Archangium violaceum: one gene and its partner. The protein of the gene in region 2 interacts with the protein of the main gene of each other region in a pairwise test. Links are inferred from orthologs where the notes say so. Each region holds a gene or a part of one and is shown on either strand. Other genes may lie near its edges.

Region 1 (7,573 bases), 950 kb from region 2 along the record:
TCCTGGGAGATGTAGCCCAGCGAGTCCGCCGTCACGTAACGGGCGATCTCCTCCACGCTGTGGCTGGAGGCGATGAGCTCCTGCCGGCTCGGCGTGTCGATGCCGTAGTAGCAGGGCCACTGCGTGGGCGGCGAGGAGATGCGCAGGTGCACCTCCACCGCGCCCGCGGCCTTGAGCATCTTCACGATCTTCCGGCTGGTGGTGCCGCGCACGATGGAGTCGTCCACCACCACCACGCGCTTGCCCTTGAGCACCTGGCGCACCGCCGACAGCTTCAGCTTCACGCCGAAGTGGCGGATGGACTGCTGGGGCTCGATGAAGGTGCGGCCCACGTAGTGGCTGCGGATGAGGCCCACGTCGTAGGGAATCCCGCTCGCCTGGGCGTAGCCGATGGCCGCGGGCACGCCCGAGTCCGGCACCGCGATGACCAGGTCCGCTCCGGGCGCCGGCTGCTCCTTCGCCAGCTGCCGCCCCAGCTCCTTGCGCGTCTCGTACACGCTCGTGCCGAACAGCACCGAGTCCGGCTTGGCGAAGTACACGTGCTCGAAGATGCACCGGCCCAGCCGCGTGGGCTGGAAGGGCTGGCTGGAGCGCAGGCCCGTCTCGTCGATGACCACCATCTCGCCGGCCTCGAGCTCGCGGATGAACTCCGCCTCGATGAGATCCAGCGCCGTCGTCTCGCTGGCCAGCACCCAGCTGTTCTTCAGCTTGCCGAGCACCAGCGGGCGGAAGCCGTAGGGGTCTCTCGCCGCCACCAGCTTGTTCTCGGTGAGGAAGAGGATGCTGTAGGCCCCCTTCACCTTGGTGAGCGCCTCGACGACCTTCTGCTCGAAGGTGGGCTGCTTGGAGCGGGCGATGAAGTGGACGATGACCTCGGTGTCCGCGTCCGACTGGAAGATGGCTCCGTCGGCCTCGAGCGCGGTGCGCAGCTCCTGCGCGTTGACGAGGTTGCCGTTGTGGGCCACGGCCATGTGGCCGCCCACGTACTCCACCGAGAGGGGCTGGGCGTTCTTGAGCTGGCTGCCGCCCGCCGTGGAGTAGCGCACGTGGCCGATGGCCGCGGCGCCCGGCAGCTTCTCGAGCACGGGCGCGGTGAAGATGTCCGCGACGAGGCCCATCTCCCGGTGGGCGCGAAGGCTATGCCCATCCGATGCGACGATGCCCGCGGACTCCTGCCCGCGGTGCTGCAGCGCGTGCAGGCCGAGATACGTCAGGTTGGAGGCCTCTGGGTGACCGACAATTCCGAAGATCCCACACATGGCGCGTGCCTTATCCCCTTCGAGGTCCGAACGGAACTGGAGAACGGTTGCCTTGTTCGTGGGTATTCCGCCGGCTGATGTCTCCAGGAGGTAACCGGCCGTCCAGGCCCCCGGAATTCCCCGGTTGGAGGTAGGCTTCCATCCCGCATGTCTTCCCGGCGGCGGCGACTGCTGCCCTCCCTGCTACCCCTCGTGCTCCTGACCATCGGATCGGCGTACGCGCTCGCGTCCTGGAACTGGTGTGGCCGGTGGACCGAGCGGGAGCCCGTGGTGCTCGGGGAGGTCCACGCCGAGGGCCCCTTGAAGGCCGGGGCGGCGAGGGTGCCCCTGATTCCCCCCTTTCCGGTGGTGGTGGCGGGCTATGGGCCTCCTCGACCGGAGGCCAGCCGGGCGGACCCCATGCCCCAGGCGCGGGCCGTGGTGCTGTCCTCGGGGGACGTGAAGGTGGGGCTGGTGTCGCTGGAGCTGCTGCTGGTGCCCGACGAGCTCGTGGCCGAGGTGCGTGAACGGACCGCCGGCCTGGGGCTCCAGGGGGTGGTGGTGACGGCCGCGCACCCGCACTCGTCCTTCGGGGGATACGACACACGGATGGTGTCGCAGCTCGCGGGCACCGGCCGCTTCCGCAAGGACGCGCGGGAGGCGGCGGTGGTGGGTGCCACCGAGGCGCTGCGTCAGGCCGCGGCGCGGCTCACCGAGGTCTCCCTGGAGGTGGGCGAGGCGCGGGAGGGCGCGCTGGTACGTTCGCGCGCGGGCGGCGAGCTTCCGGATGGGGCGCTGACCCGCGCGGTGCTTCGAGGCGCGGAGGGACCCGTGGCGGAACTGCTGATCTTCGCCGCGCACCCCACGATCCTCCCGAGGGACCGGGCCCTGGTGGACACGGACTGGCCAGGGCGTCTGAGCCAGCTGCGCGAGGAGCAGGGTGGGGTGACGTTGGTGCTACAGGGGACGGTGGGCAACGTCTCGGTGTCCTACGGCGATGGCGAGGGCGCGGAGCGGGCGCTGTCCTTCGCGCGTGCGGTGTCGAAGCTGGCCGAGCAGGCGGTGCCGGTGGCGGCCGGGAGCTCGAGGCTGGCCTTCGCGCGGGTGGACGTGGCGCTGCCGAGGCCGGACGCCTCGCGGCTGGTGCCGTCGTTCTCGCGGGCGGCGGGGGACAACTTCCTGTGCGCGTCGTCCTCGCGGACGTCGGAGATGGGCGCGCTGGTGTTGGGGCCCCTGGAGCTGCTGCTGGTGCCGGGCGAGCCCACGGTGGGCGCGGGGGCCGAGCTGGTGCGGCGCACGGGCGCCACGGGGGTGCTGGGGCTGGCGGACGGCTACCTGGGCTACGTGGAGACCGCCGAGAAGGTGGAGACGAACCAGGGCGAGGCCCGTCACCAGTACTTCGGCCCCGTGCTGCTGGAGCGCCTGGGCGCGGGGGCCGACCTGGCCGCCCGGGCCGCGGGTTTCACACCCTGAGGGCGCCGCTCAGAGATCGTCGAACTCCGAGTCCTCTTCCCGCTTCTTGAAGAGCAGGGCGGTGCGGCCCAGGAGCTGGACCAGTTCGGCGTTGGTGCCCTGGGAGAGCTTCTCGGCGGCCTCGTGACGGTCCTCCGGGCCCTCGTTGATCTTCACCTTGATGAGCTCGTGATCCTGGAGCGCCTGCTCGACTGCGGCGATGACGCCCTCGGTGACGCCCGACTGGCCCACGATGACGACTGGCTCCAGGTGGTGTCCCAGCGCGCGGAGCTGGCGGCGCTGTTTTCCGGTCAACGGCAAGGGACTTCTCCTCGTGTATGGGGGAGCACGTGGCGCGCTCCCGGCTCGCGCACCCTACTTCTTTTGCTGGGCCATGCGGATCTCCCGCTGCGCGTCGATGTGATTTGGCTGAACCTCCACCGTCTTCTGGAAGTGCTTCAGCGCGCCGCTGTTGTCGCCGCACAGCTTGGCGATGACACCCAGGAAGTAGTGCGCGGAGGCGACCTTCTCGTTCTTCTTCAGACAGTGTTGGATGTCGCGGTAGGCCTCGTTGTAGCCCGTCTTCTTGTCCTCGAAGGTGAAGAAGCGGGTGTAGCCGCGCCAGGCGAAGAACTCGGGCTCCTCGGGGTTGAGCGCGATGGCCTCGTCGAGCAGCCTGGCCGCCTCGGCGAACTTCCGGGCCTTGATGTAGATGCCCGCCTTGCGGAAGAGCTCCTCGCTCTTGAGGATGGACTCGATGTCCACCTGGGCCTCGCCGCTGCCGCCGTTCTTGAGCTCCTCGATGTACGCGGCGCGGCTCTTGTCGTCCGAGAGCGTGCGGTAGGCATCCCCGATATACGCGAAGATGTCGGCCTTGAGCTTCTCCATCTCCGGAGGCGCGCCTGGAGGCAGCGTGTCCGGGTGGTACTGCTTGGCCAGCTTGAAGTAGGCGATCTTCACCGCCGGGCCGTTGGTGTCGGCACCCAGGCCCAGGCGCTCGAAGTGGTTCTGCTCCTTGAGCTTCGCGGCCAGCTCCCGGAGCGCGGGGAGCTCGTTGGAGCCTGGAGCGGAGCCCGGGGCAGCGGCGGCGGGAGCAGGGGCCTGGGCTGCTGGGGCGGGCGTGGCGGGTTTCGCGGCCGGAGCCGCGGTGGGCGCGGGAGCCGCCGGACGAGGCGCCTGCGGTGCGGCGGCGCTCGGAGGCGTGGCCGGTTTCGCGGCGGGGGCCTGGGCGATACCCGGCTGTGTTCCCGGGCGGGCGGCGGCAGCGGCTTGGGGCGCGGCGGCGGGAGGTGTCGCGGGTTTCGCGGCGGGGGCCTGGGGCGTGGCACCGGCCTGGGCGACACCCGGCTGTGTACCCGGGCGGGCGGCGGGAGCGGCCTGGGGCGTGGCCGGTTTCGCGGCGGCCTGGGGGGCCGCGCGCACGGCGGCGAAGGACACTCCCTCGAGCTCCTTGAGGAGGAACACGAGCCGCAGCAGGTGATCGGCGTCCTGGGGAAGGTCGTTGAGGAGCTGTCCGGCCGAGCGCACCCCGTCGATGAGGGCGAGCACGCGCACCTCGTGAGGGGTGAGCCGCAGGTCTCCGGTGGCCACGCGGCCCTGGGACTTCATCACCGGCAGGTTCAACACGGGCTGCAACCGTCGCCGGAGGTCCGCGCTGGGGATGCGGCGGATGAGCTCACTGAGCACCGCCCACTTGTTGCCGAGGGGCATCGCCCTGGCGGCGGGCAGGTCCTTCGCCTCGAAGGTGAAGGAGCCGGATTCGGCGCGCAGTCCCTTGAGGAGGATGCTCTGGGCGCGCTGCGCGAGCTGGGTGAAGGCGGTGGCGGGCTGGAGGAGTCCGAGCCCGAAGAGCGCCGCGAGCACCTCTCCGCCGAAGCGGCCCCGAGCGGCCTCGGCCTGCTGGAGTTGCTCCGGGGTGACGAGCTTCGACTGCACGAGCCAGGTGCCGAGCGCGTCCCCGGGGAGGGAGGAGTCGATGAACTCGGGGTTGCCCTTGCGGAAGTGGATGCTGACGGTGCAGTCGGCCAGGGTGAGCGTGAGCAGACCCGTGTGGTTGCCGGCGGCGATGAGCCCGTAGAGGCGCACGGGGGAGTGCGTCTCGAGCTGCCCGCTGGCGGGGGGCAGCTGCTCCGGGCCCGGCGCGGGGGTCGCGGCGGAGGCGGGCGCGGCCGTGGGAGCGGGTTGCGCGGGAGCTCCCGGCGCGGCGGGGCGTGCGGCGGCACCCGGCGGAGTTCCCGGAGGAGCGGGGTGGGGCGCGGCACCGGGAGCGGCGGGGCGCTGGGCGGCGGCGGGGGCTGGCGTCCCAGGCATGCCGGGCCCGGGCGTCACGGCGGGAGGCGGGCGGGCGGCATTCGCGGGAGCGGCACCCGCGGGAGCGCCAGGAACCGTGGCACCCGCGGTCGGTGCGGCGGGCCGGGCACCTGGGGCCGCGGCGGGCGCACCGGGCCGGGCGGCGGTGGGGGCACCGGGGTTGGCCACGGGCACACCCGCCCCTGGCACAGGGGGTCGCGTGACGGCACCCGGTTTGGCGACGGGCAGACCCACTCCCGGTACAGGCGCTCGGGTGACGGCGGCACCCGGGCCCGCCACGGGCACTCCTGCTCCGGGCACGGGAGGCCGGGTGACGGCACCGGGGCCGCGAGGCATGGCTCCAGGGCCCGCGGAGGGCGCTGTCCCCGGCGCGGGCGCCGCGGGAGGCCTGCCCGGTTGAGGACCGGGGGGCATGGCTCCAGCGGGTGGTGTGGCCGGAGCACTCGGGCCGGGGGGGACGACGTCGCCCCACATCTCGCGCGGGAAGGCATCGCGGATGTGCGGGAAGCGACCGGGGAAGGCGAAGTTGATGCCGTCCTCGGAGACCTGGAGCCGACCCTGGATGGCGCCGTTATCGATGAGCAGCTCGATGGTCGGCAGGGCCAGTGGGCCCCAGATGGCCCCCTGCTCGTTACGCACGAAGTATTGCCGGACGTCTCCCTCCGCCATCTCGGATGTCGCTCCTTGTATGCGTCCTCACCCTACCCCCGTCTCAGGATGAGGGAAAGCAAGCTGCCCGGCGCGGCGCTGTCAGGGGGTTTCCAGGGAGGCCAGCCCGAGGATGCTCAGGCAGGCCGGGTTCGCGTCCTGGGTGCTCGGCGGGTCGAAGCAGTGGACCTCGGTGTCGAACACCTTGCACATCCCCTTCGGGGTGGCGGCGCAGGCCACCTTGGAATAGGCCTTGGTGCAGCCGTAGCCGCACACGGGCTGGCCGTCGCTGAGCTGGCACTGAAGGGGTGGCAGGGACTTGCCCCAGGAGCAGAAGGCCTGGGCGGGCGGGTCGAAGCAGTCCAGCCGCATGCCATCGCTCTTGCAGATGCCCTGGGGCGTCTTGCTGCAGGCCACCTTTCCGGCGCCGAGGGTGCACTTGTAACCACAGGCGACGTCCGTGCCGTAGCCCCGGCACTCGGAGCGAGGCGTCTCGCGGCCATAGACGGCGTACACCTCGGGGGGCGGATCGAAGCAGACGAGCTCGTCGTTGCGGCCGGTGCAGATGCCCGCCGGGGTGCGCGCGCACTTCACCTTGCCGAACTGCGTGGCGCACTGGTAGCCGCAGGCCACCTGTCCGTCGATGGCCTTGCACTCGGGAGGGGGCAGCGCGTCACCGTAGATGCGGACGATGTAGGCGGGTGGGTCGAAGCAGATGGCCTGGCCGTCGATGACCTGGCAGGAGCCCTGGGGCGTCTGCGCGCACCGCACGCGCTGTCCGTCCGACTTGCATTGGTAGCCGCACGCCACCTGCCCGTCGATGGATCGGCAGGTGGGACCTTTCGGGTCAGGGGGCGCGGCGGACAGCAGCGCGAGGGTCATCACGGAAACGAGAGACGCGAGCACGATGGGACCTCGGCGGGGGACGTGTCCCCGAATTGACGCCCAGAGTCGGCGCGCGCGCAAGCTTTGGACATGGTAGGTGCCCGCTCGTGGAAGTGACTTCGCTCGAAATCGTCCTGTTGTGTGTCGCGGCCCTGACGGCCGGTGTGGTGGATGCCATTGCAGGAGGAGGAGGGCTCGTCACGCTGCCCGCCTTGCTGGCGACCGGCCTGCCGACGCACGTGGTGCTGGGCACCAACAAGGGCCAGTCCGTGTTCGGCGCGTTCGCGGCGCTGGTGCGCTTCTGGCGGGCGGGACTGCTGAGCGGGAAGCTCGCGGCCATCACCTTTCCGCTGGGGTTGGTGGGATCGTTCATCGGCGCGGCGCTGGTGCTGCTGATGCGGCCCGAGGTCCTCAAGCCGGTGGTGCTCGTGCTGCTGGTCATCGTGGCCGCGTTCCTGGCGTTCCGCCGGGGGCCTCCGCCGGGGGAGCGACCGGAGCCACCTTTCAAGCGCATGCTCGCGCTGGGCGCGGTCATCGCGCTGCTCATCGGCACCTATGACGGCTTCTTCGGGCCGGGGACGGGGACGTTCCTCATCATCGCCTTCTCGGGGCTGCTGGGGCACGGGCTGACGAGGGCCTCGGCGGACGCGAAGGTGGTGAACTTCGCGACGAACGTGGCGGCGGTGGCGCTCTTCGCCTATCGAGGCGTGGTGCTGTGGCACGTGGCGCTGCCCATGGCGGCGGCCCAGTTCACCGGCGCGTGGATCGGCGCGCACATGGCCGTGCGTGGGGGCGACAAGCTGGTGCGCAAGGTGGTGCTGCTGGTGGTGGTGGCGCTCGTCCTCAAGCTGGGTCGCGACGTGTTCGCCGGGTGAGGGGCGGCGTGGCCCCTCGTCCCGTGCCGCCCGCGCCCGCTCAGCCGATGAACACGAGCAGGCCGTGGCCGCGCTTCGCCACGGCGGCCGTGAACTTCTTCAGCTCCTCGAAGTAGGAGAAGAGCTCCTCCTCCGGGTCCAGGTCGGGCGGCGGCTCCTCCCAGA
Region 2 (7,653 bases):
TGCTGGCGAAGGATCTCCAGCAGTGGCCGCCGCCCGTGCAGGAGATCGATCTCGAGGTGGGAGGACAGTTCGCCCCCCTCTTCACCGAGCCGACCCCGCGCCCGGCCCGCGCCGTGTATGACGAGGCGCTGCGGCTGTCGCGCTGGGAGCTGGCCCGGGAGCACGACGCCTACGACGACTACATGCGCAACAAGCGCTACCTGGAGCGGGGCCTGGCACCGACGGACCGGCTCACCCTGCTCTTCCTGAACCGGTGGCTCGTCGACCAGATGCTGGGCCTGGGTGAGTCCACGGAGGGTCGCGTGAACCGCCGGCTCATGTTGCAATGCCTCGACCGACTGGAGGCCCGCATGCGGGTACTCCAGACGCCCTTCTCTTGAGACCGAACGGTCCCTCTGCCATAAGCCGCGCCATGCTCCAGCCCCACGAGCTCGAAATTCCGGCGGAACAACGCCGCAAGCGTCTCTACATCCTCGCGGGGCTATGGCTGACCGTCGCCGTCATCCTGGCCCTGTTCCACTCGGTGCTGCTGCCCTTCGCGAGCGCCGCGCTGATCGCCTACCTGGTGCACCCGCTGGTGACGCGCATCACCCGCGTCCAGGTTCGAGGTAGGAACATCCCGCGCTGGGTGGGCATCCTGCTCATCTACGCCCTCTTCTTCCTGGCGGTGTACCTGTTCTTCATCGCCATGGTGCCGCAGCTCTACAGCGAGCTGGCCCGCATCAGCCGGGATGGGGTGACGTTCCTCAACTCGCTCACGCCCGAGCGCGTGCACGTGCTCGCCGACCGCGCCGAGGACTGGCTGCGCGCCAACGGCATCCCGGTGGCCATCGCCACGTCCGAGGACATCCGCAACGGCGTGCCCACCTCGGGCCTGTCGTTGGATCTGGAGAAGACGATCCAGGACATCGCCGCGAGCCTGACGGCCCTCACGCGCGAGCACATGGGCGACATCGTCACCGTGTCGCGCAACATCATCACGTCGGTGCTCGCCGGCGTGTTCATGATGTTCTTCATCCTGATGGTGGCGGCGTTCTTCTCCATCGATGCGCACGCCATCGTGCGCTACTTCACCAGCCTGGTGCCGGTCGAGTACGGCAACGACGCGCAGCTGCTGCTCGAGCGCATCGACCGCTCGCTGTCCGGCGTGGTGCGCGGCCAGGTGACGATCTGCCTCGTCAACGGCGCGCTCACCTTCGTGGGGCTGCTGCTGTTCGGGGTGAAGTTCGCCTTCCTGCTGGCCACGGTGGCCACGGTCTTCAGCCTCATCCCCATCTTCGGCACCATCCTCAGCTCGGTGCCCATCGTGCTCATCGCGCTGGCGGACGGCTTCCAGAAGGGCTTCGCCATCCTGCTGTGGATCATCGGCATCCACGCGCTGGAGGCGTACTTCCTCAACCCGAAGATCATGGGCTCGGCGGCGCGCATCCACCCGGTCATCGTGGCCTTCAGCCTGATCGCCGGGGAGAAGATGTTCGGCCTGGTGGGCGCGCTCTTCGCGGTGCCGGTGGCCTCCCTCGTGGTGGCCTGCTTCGACTACGCCCGCATCAAGGCCCAGCCCACGCTGGGCGAGGTGAAGCTGGAGCAGCCGAAGTAGGCAGCCGGAGGAGAAGGCGCGGGCTCAGCCCTGGCAGGCGGCCTCGCAGCGCGAGTCCCGGCAGAAGACGTAGCAGCGCCCGCAGTCGAGCCCATTCTGCGGGCAGGTCCCCGGGCACCGCACGGCGCTGCAGTCGGGCCCGTCCTCCACGTGGGTGGGGTTGGTGCCCAGGCCGCAGCAGTCGTTGCCCGTGCAATCCGCGTCCGTGTAGCAGATGCGGTTGGACAACGGTGCCGGGCTGTCACCGAAGTCCGGTTCGACCGGGCCGCACCCGGTGGTCATCGCGAGCACCGCCCCCACGACGAGGGCGGCGAGTGAAGCAGAGCGGGTGCGGCGCATGGGTCGATGCTCCCCTACCGGTCCTACCGGTTCATCGAGCCGAGGAATTCGGCGTTCGACGCGGTCGGACGCATATGCTTGAGCACGAATTCCATCGCGTCGATCGGCGTGAACGGGTGCAGTACCTGACGAAGCGCGGTGATGCGGATGAGGTCCGCCGGGGGCAGCAGCAGCTCCTCCTTGCGCGTACCGGACTTGTTGATGTCGAGCGTCGGGAAGATGCGCTTCTCCATCAACTTGCGGTCCAGGACGATTTCCGAGTTACCGGTGCCCTTGAACTCCTCGAAGATGACCTCGTCCATGCGGCTGCCGGTGTCGATGAGCGCGGTGCCGATGATGGTGAGGCTGCCACCCTCCTCGATGTTGCGCGCGGCGCCGAAGAAGCGCTTGGGCTTGTGCAGCGCGTTGGCGTCCACACCACCGGACAGAATCTTGCCCGAGGCCGGCACCACCGTGTTGTAGGCGCGCGCCAGACGGGTGATGGAGTCCAGGAGGATGCACACGTCGTACTTCTGCTCGACCAGGCGCTTGGCCTTGTCGATGACCATCTCCGCCACCTGCACGTGACGCGTGGCCGGCTCGTCGAAGGTGGAGCTCACCACCTCGCCGCGCACGTTGCGCTCCATGTCCGTCACTTCCTCGGGGCGCTCGTCCACGAGCAGCACGATGAGGTAGACGTCCGGGTGGTTCTTCGAGATGGCGTGCGCGATGTTCTGCAGCAGCACCGTCTTACCGGCCTTCGGAGGCGCCACGATGAGGCAGCGCTGGCCCAGGCCGATGGGGCAGAACAGGTCGATGATGCGCGTCGTCATCTCCGAGCCCTCGTGCTCCAGCTTGAGCTTGCGGGTCGGATAGAGCGGCGTGAGGTTGTCGAAGAGGATGCGCTCGCGCGTGGCCTCGGACAGCGGGTCCGCGAAGTTGACCTTGTCCACCTTCTGCAGCGCGAAGAAGCGCTCGCCCTCGCGCGGCTGGCGGATGGGGCCCGTCACCGTGTCGCCCGGGCGCAGGTTGAAGCGGCGCACCTGCGACGGCGACACGTAGATGTCGTCCGGGCTCGGCTGGTAGTCGCTGTCCGCGCTGCGCAGGAAGCCGAAGCCGTCGCTGAGCAGCTCCATCACGCCCTCGGCGTGCACCTCGAACTTCTTGTCCGCGATGCCCGACAGCAGCGAGAAGATGAGATCCTGCTTCTTCAGGCCCTGGTAGCCCTCGACACCGAAGTCGTGGGCCATCTTCGCCAGGTCGGTGATCTTCATCCGCTTCAGGTCATTGAGCTTGATGACCTGCATGGGAGCGCCATCGCGCGTCACCTCGGTGACCACGGGCGCCTCGGAGGGCTCGGGAGCGGAGGGCTCGGGAGCGGAGGGCTCCTCGTGCGCCTCGTGCGCGCGGACCTCCTGGTACTCTTCATCTCTCACGGGATGAGAGGGGAGCGGCGTCAGCACCGGGCGCGGCGTCTCGGCGACCGAGAGGGACTCGGACTCGGACTCGGTGTCCTCTTCCCGACGGCTCGTCGCCCGGCGGCGCGAAGGCTTCTCGGTGTCGTCCCGGTCCACGACCTTGGCCCGCGTCGTCCGACGCTTGGGCTTCTCTTCAACTTCTACGACTGAATCCAGGAGCTTCTCTTTGGGGGAACGGGCTTTGGCCATGATTGAAGGGGGGAGGTGCTGGTTGGGCGCCGGGGGGGCGCGCACAGGAATGTCGTGGGAGATGTCCGTGGGGTACGCGGGACGCGAACCACCCTCAGGGCGACACCCGGGATCCCTTCTTGCCGGGACCTCGCGGGTGATGGAACCTTGTACTGGGAAGAGATGGCGCGTGAGGGTGCGACAACGGCCCTCATGAGCCGATGCAAGAGGTTATTGACCACCTCCTGAGCTGTCAAGGCATCCTCGCTACCTGCCCAGCCAGGCAACCGACACCCCGAATTTTCCAGTCCAGCCGCCGAGCCCGTATCCGTGAACGCCTCGAAGACCGCCGACGCCACCCGAATCGAGCAGCTCCGCAAGGAGCTGGCCCACCACAACTACCGTTACTACGTGCTCGACTCGCCGGAGGTTAGCGACGCGGAATACGACCGGCTCATGCGGGAGCTGCAGGACCTGGAGTCCCGCCACCCGGACCTCATCACCGTGGACTCGCCGACCCAAAGGGTGGGCGGGGCCGCGGCCGAGAAGTTCGAGAAGGTGGTCCACCGCGTCCCGATGCTCTCGTTGGCAAACGTCTTCAACGACGAAGAGCTTTCCGATTTCGACGAGCGGATCCGCCGCCAGACAGGACTCGCGCAGGTCGCCTATGTGTGCGAGCCCAAGCTCGACGGCCTGGCCATCACCCTGCACTTCGAGCACGGACGCTTCGCCCGGGGCGCCACCCGCGGCGACGGCACCGAGGGCGAGGACGTCAGCGCCAACCTTCGCACCATCCGCAGCCTTCCCATGGAGCTGCTCCCCCAGAACGGGGTGGAAGTGCCCGGCGGCCTCGAGGTGCGGGGCGAGGTCTTCATTTCCAAGAAGGACTTCAAGAAGCTCAACGACAAGCGCGAGGAGGAGGGCGAGCCGCTCTTCGCCAACCCGCGCAACGCCGCCGCCGGCAGCCTGCGGCAGCTGGACCCGCGCATCACCGCCTCGCGCCCGCTCTCCCTCTATCTGTACGAGTGCGTGCCCGGCGAGGGAGTACCCGCCTTCGGCTCGCACACGGAGAAGCTCGAGTACCTCAAGTCGCTCGGGTTGCCGGTGAACCGGTACGTACGCGTGGAGAGCGTGGAGGGGGTGCGCGAGCAGTACCGCAAGTCCGTCGAGGGCCGCCATGCCCTGCCCTTCGAGGTGGACGGCATGGTGGTGAAGGTGGACGAGGAGGACCTGCGCCAGCGGCTGGGGCAGATTTCGAAGAGCCCGCGCTGGGCGGTGGCCTACAAGTTCCCGCCCGAGGAGGAGGCGACGCTCGTCGAGGACATCCAGGTGTACGTGGGCCGTACGGGCGCGCTCACCCCGGTGGCGCACCTCAAGCCGGTGAAGGTGGGCGGCGTCACCGTGAGCCGCGCCACCCTGCACAACGAGGACGAGCTGCGCCGCAAGGACGTGCGCAAGGGCGACACCGTCTTCATCCGCCGCGCCGGTGACGTCATCCCCGAAATCGTGAAGGTGGTGGAGTCCAAGCGGCCGGCGGATGCCCAGCCCTTCGTCTTCCCCACCGAGTGCCCCGTCTGCCACGCGGCCGCCGTGAAGGACGACGAGGGCGCCATCATCCGCTGCACCGGCGCCACCTGCCCCGCGCAGATGGTGGAGAAGGTGCGCCACTTCGCCTCGCGCACGGCCATGGACATCGACGGCCTGGGCGAGAAGCTGGCCGGCCAGCTGGTGGAGACGGGCCTGGTGAAGACCTTCGCGGACCTCTACCACCTCACCCGGGGCAAGCTCCTGGAGCTGGAGCGCATGGGCGAGAAGAGCGCCGACAACCTGCTCGCCAACATCGAGCGCTCCAAGCAGACCACCCAGCCCCGCTTCCTCTACGCGCTCGGCATCCGCCACGTGGGCGAGGCCACCGCCAAGACGCTCGCCGAGGCCTTCCCGGACGTGCGCCAGCTCTACGAGGCCAGCCTCGAGGACATCACCCGCGTCAAGGACGTGGGCCCCACCATGGCCCAGGTCATCCACGCCTTCTTCCACGAGCCGCAGAACCGCGAGGCCATCGACGCGCTGCTCGCCGCGGGAGTCGCGCCGGCCGCGCCCCGCGTCGTGAAGACGGGCGTCTTCGCCGGCAAGACGGTGGTGCTCACCGGGGGCATGAGCGGGATGAGCCGCGACCAGGCGAAGGAGGAAATCGAACGCCGGGGGGGCAAGGTGTCTGGAAGTGTCTCGCGGAAGACTGACATGGTGGTGGCGGGCGAGGACGCCGGTAGCAAGCTGAAGAAGGCCCAGGAACTCGGGGTAAGAATCCTGGACGAGCAGGCCTTCCTGCAGCTGCTCCAGACGGACGCCAGAGGGTAAGGGGACGAGGCACCATGGACAGGCGGCGAGCAAGCCTCCGGATTCGAGGCAAGGTGCAAGGGGTGTTCTACAGGGAGAGCGCCCGCACCGAGGCCCTGCGTCTCGGACTGACGGGATGGGTGCGCAACCTCTCGGACGGTTCCGTGGAGGCGGTGGCCGAGGGCACGGCGGAGGCCCTGGATGCATTCGTGGCCTGGTGCCACCGGGGCCCCACCCAGGCCCGGGTAACGGAAGTGGAGCGCGCCGACTCGGAGGCGCGCGGGGAGTTCAGTACCTTCACCGTGGAGCGCAGCTCATGACTCCCTACGCGCTGGCTTCTCTGCCGGCCATGCTCGGCATCAAGACCGGCAGCAAGGTCTCCGTCATCAACCCACCCCGGGGCTTCGTCCAGAGGCTCAATCCCCTGCCGGATGGGGTGGAGTTCCTCATCACCGCCCAGACGGGGCTGGACGTCATCCTCTTCTTCACCCAGGACGCCCACGAGCTCGTCCAGCGCCTGCCGGCCCTCTCGCGCGCCATGGCCCTGACCGGGGGCATCTGGGTGTGCTGGCCCAGCGGCGAGGGCATCAAGACGGCCCTCTCCGAGGACTTCATCCGCCAGGCCGCGCTCGACATCGGGCTGGTGGACAACAAGATCTGCATCATCGACAGCACCTGGACCGGCCTGCGTCTGGTCCGCCGTCCGAGGGGCGGCCGGCTGGACAAACCGGAGAACCGGAAAAGGGCTCCGACGGCCCAGGCCTAGGCCCTGCAGGCTGACAGACGGCCGACATTTTCCATGTCTCGCCTTTACAGGTCTTATCAGGCGTGAAAACCTTTTGCCGTTTTCTGGGCTCGGGACGTTCCACCAGGGGTGGGGCGTTTGGGGTCCATGGATTCTAGATTTTGAGACGGGTGCGTTCCCGGCATACCAGGGCGCGCCGGCTGCACCGGGCCTCTGTCGCCCCCCCAAGGCGCCCGCGGATGGGCTCCGACCGGGTGTGGAAGGAAGAGGCCGGGCGGTACGAGCGCCAGGGCGGCCTCGAACGCTCGATTGGAAGCAAGTCCCCGCCCGGCAGGGTGCCGGACCATCGCGGGGCGATATGAACTCGGAGGAGCAGGTCGTGGTCCCCTCAACCCTCACCCGCGCGGAGACAGCCGGACCCCTCGGTCATGGGCCGTCCTCCACCTGTGTGCGCGGAAGAGACGGGGCCGCCTCTCCCCTCGCAGCGCGCTCGGAAGCGGGAGACGCCGTCGCCTCCCGTCCGCCGGAGCTCACGCATCCGCGCGCGCGCCCAGGATTCATCAATGAGCAGCATCCTCGTCATCAACGCGGCGGGCCGGGAGACCCGCGTGGCCCTGGTCGAAGGCGGCCACATCGCGGAGTTCTACCTCGAGCGTAAGAAGGACAAGGGGATCGTCGGAAACATCTACAAGGGCCGCGTCGTCCGGGTGCTCCCGGGGATGCAGGCGGCCTTCGTGGACATCGGACTCGAGAAGGCCGCGTTCCTCTACGTCAGTGACGTCGTCTACGACCCGGACTTCGCGCGCGCCCAGTTCGAGCTGACCGAGGGCGAGCACGACGAGGACACCCCGGACGTCCCCGAGGAGTCCGAGGCCGAGGCCGCCGAGGCCGCCCATGAGGCCGACGGTGCCGAGGTGGAGGCGGAGGTCCACGAGCAGCAGGCCCCTGGAGGCGGCGAGACGCCCCACCCCGTCGAGGAGCCCGCGCCACGCGTCGAGGAGCCCCGAGCC

What was found. Proteins that work in one complex are often made in the same cells at the same time.
Region 1: the proteins of rho (region 2) and yhbY interact in binary tests that used the Escherichia coli proteins (3 or more experiments, as listed by UniProt). The link is inferred for Archangium violaceum from one-to-one orthologs.

Annotation. Positions count from the first base shown.
Region 1 is NZ_CP069338.1:5,589,898-5,597,470, forward strand. What follows is about bases 1,367-4,283. They hold yhbY (ribosome assembly RNA-binding protein YhbY), read right to left. Parts: upstream 3,012-4,283; coding sequence 2,721-3,011; downstream 1,367-2,720. Other genes in these bases: JQX13_RS23970 (hypothetical protein), read left to right, coding at 1,407-2,711; JQX13_RS55515 (J domain-containing protein), read right to left, coding at 3,066-4,283. In the rest of the region: purF (amidophosphoribosyltransferase), read right to left, coding at 1-1,259; more of JQX13_RS55515, read right to left, coding at 4,284-5,669; JQX13_RS23985 (hypothetical protein), read right to left, coding at 5,751-6,554; JQX13_RS23990 (TSUP family transporter), read left to right, coding at 6,641-7,408; JQX13_RS23995 (YfbM family protein), read right to left, coding at 7,449-7,573.
Region 2 is NZ_CP069338.1:6,542,745-6,550,397, reverse strand. Bases 1,272-4,268 are described here. They hold rho (transcription termination factor Rho), read right to left. Parts: upstream 3,583-4,268; coding sequence 1,960-3,582; downstream 1,272-1,959. Other genes in these bases: ligA (NAD-dependent DNA ligase LigA), read left to right, coding at 3,892-4,268; JQX13_RS28025 (hypothetical protein), read right to left, coding at 1,622-1,936; JQX13_RS28030 (AI-2E family transporter), read left to right, coding at 1,272-1,597. Outside these bases: JQX13_RS28035 (hypothetical protein), read left to right, coding at 1-380; more of JQX13_RS28030, read left to right, coding at 413-1,271; more of ligA, read left to right, coding at 4,269-5,919; JQX13_RS28010 (acylphosphatase), read left to right, coding at 5,934-6,218; JQX13_RS28005 (DUF3052 family protein), read left to right, coding at 6,215-6,664; JQX13_RS28000 (Rne/Rng family ribonuclease), read left to right, coding at 7,207-7,653. UniProt on the Escherichia coli protein: Facilitates transcription termination by a mechanism that involves Rho binding to the nascent RNA, activation of Rho's RNA-dependent ATPase activity, and release of the mRNA from the DNA template.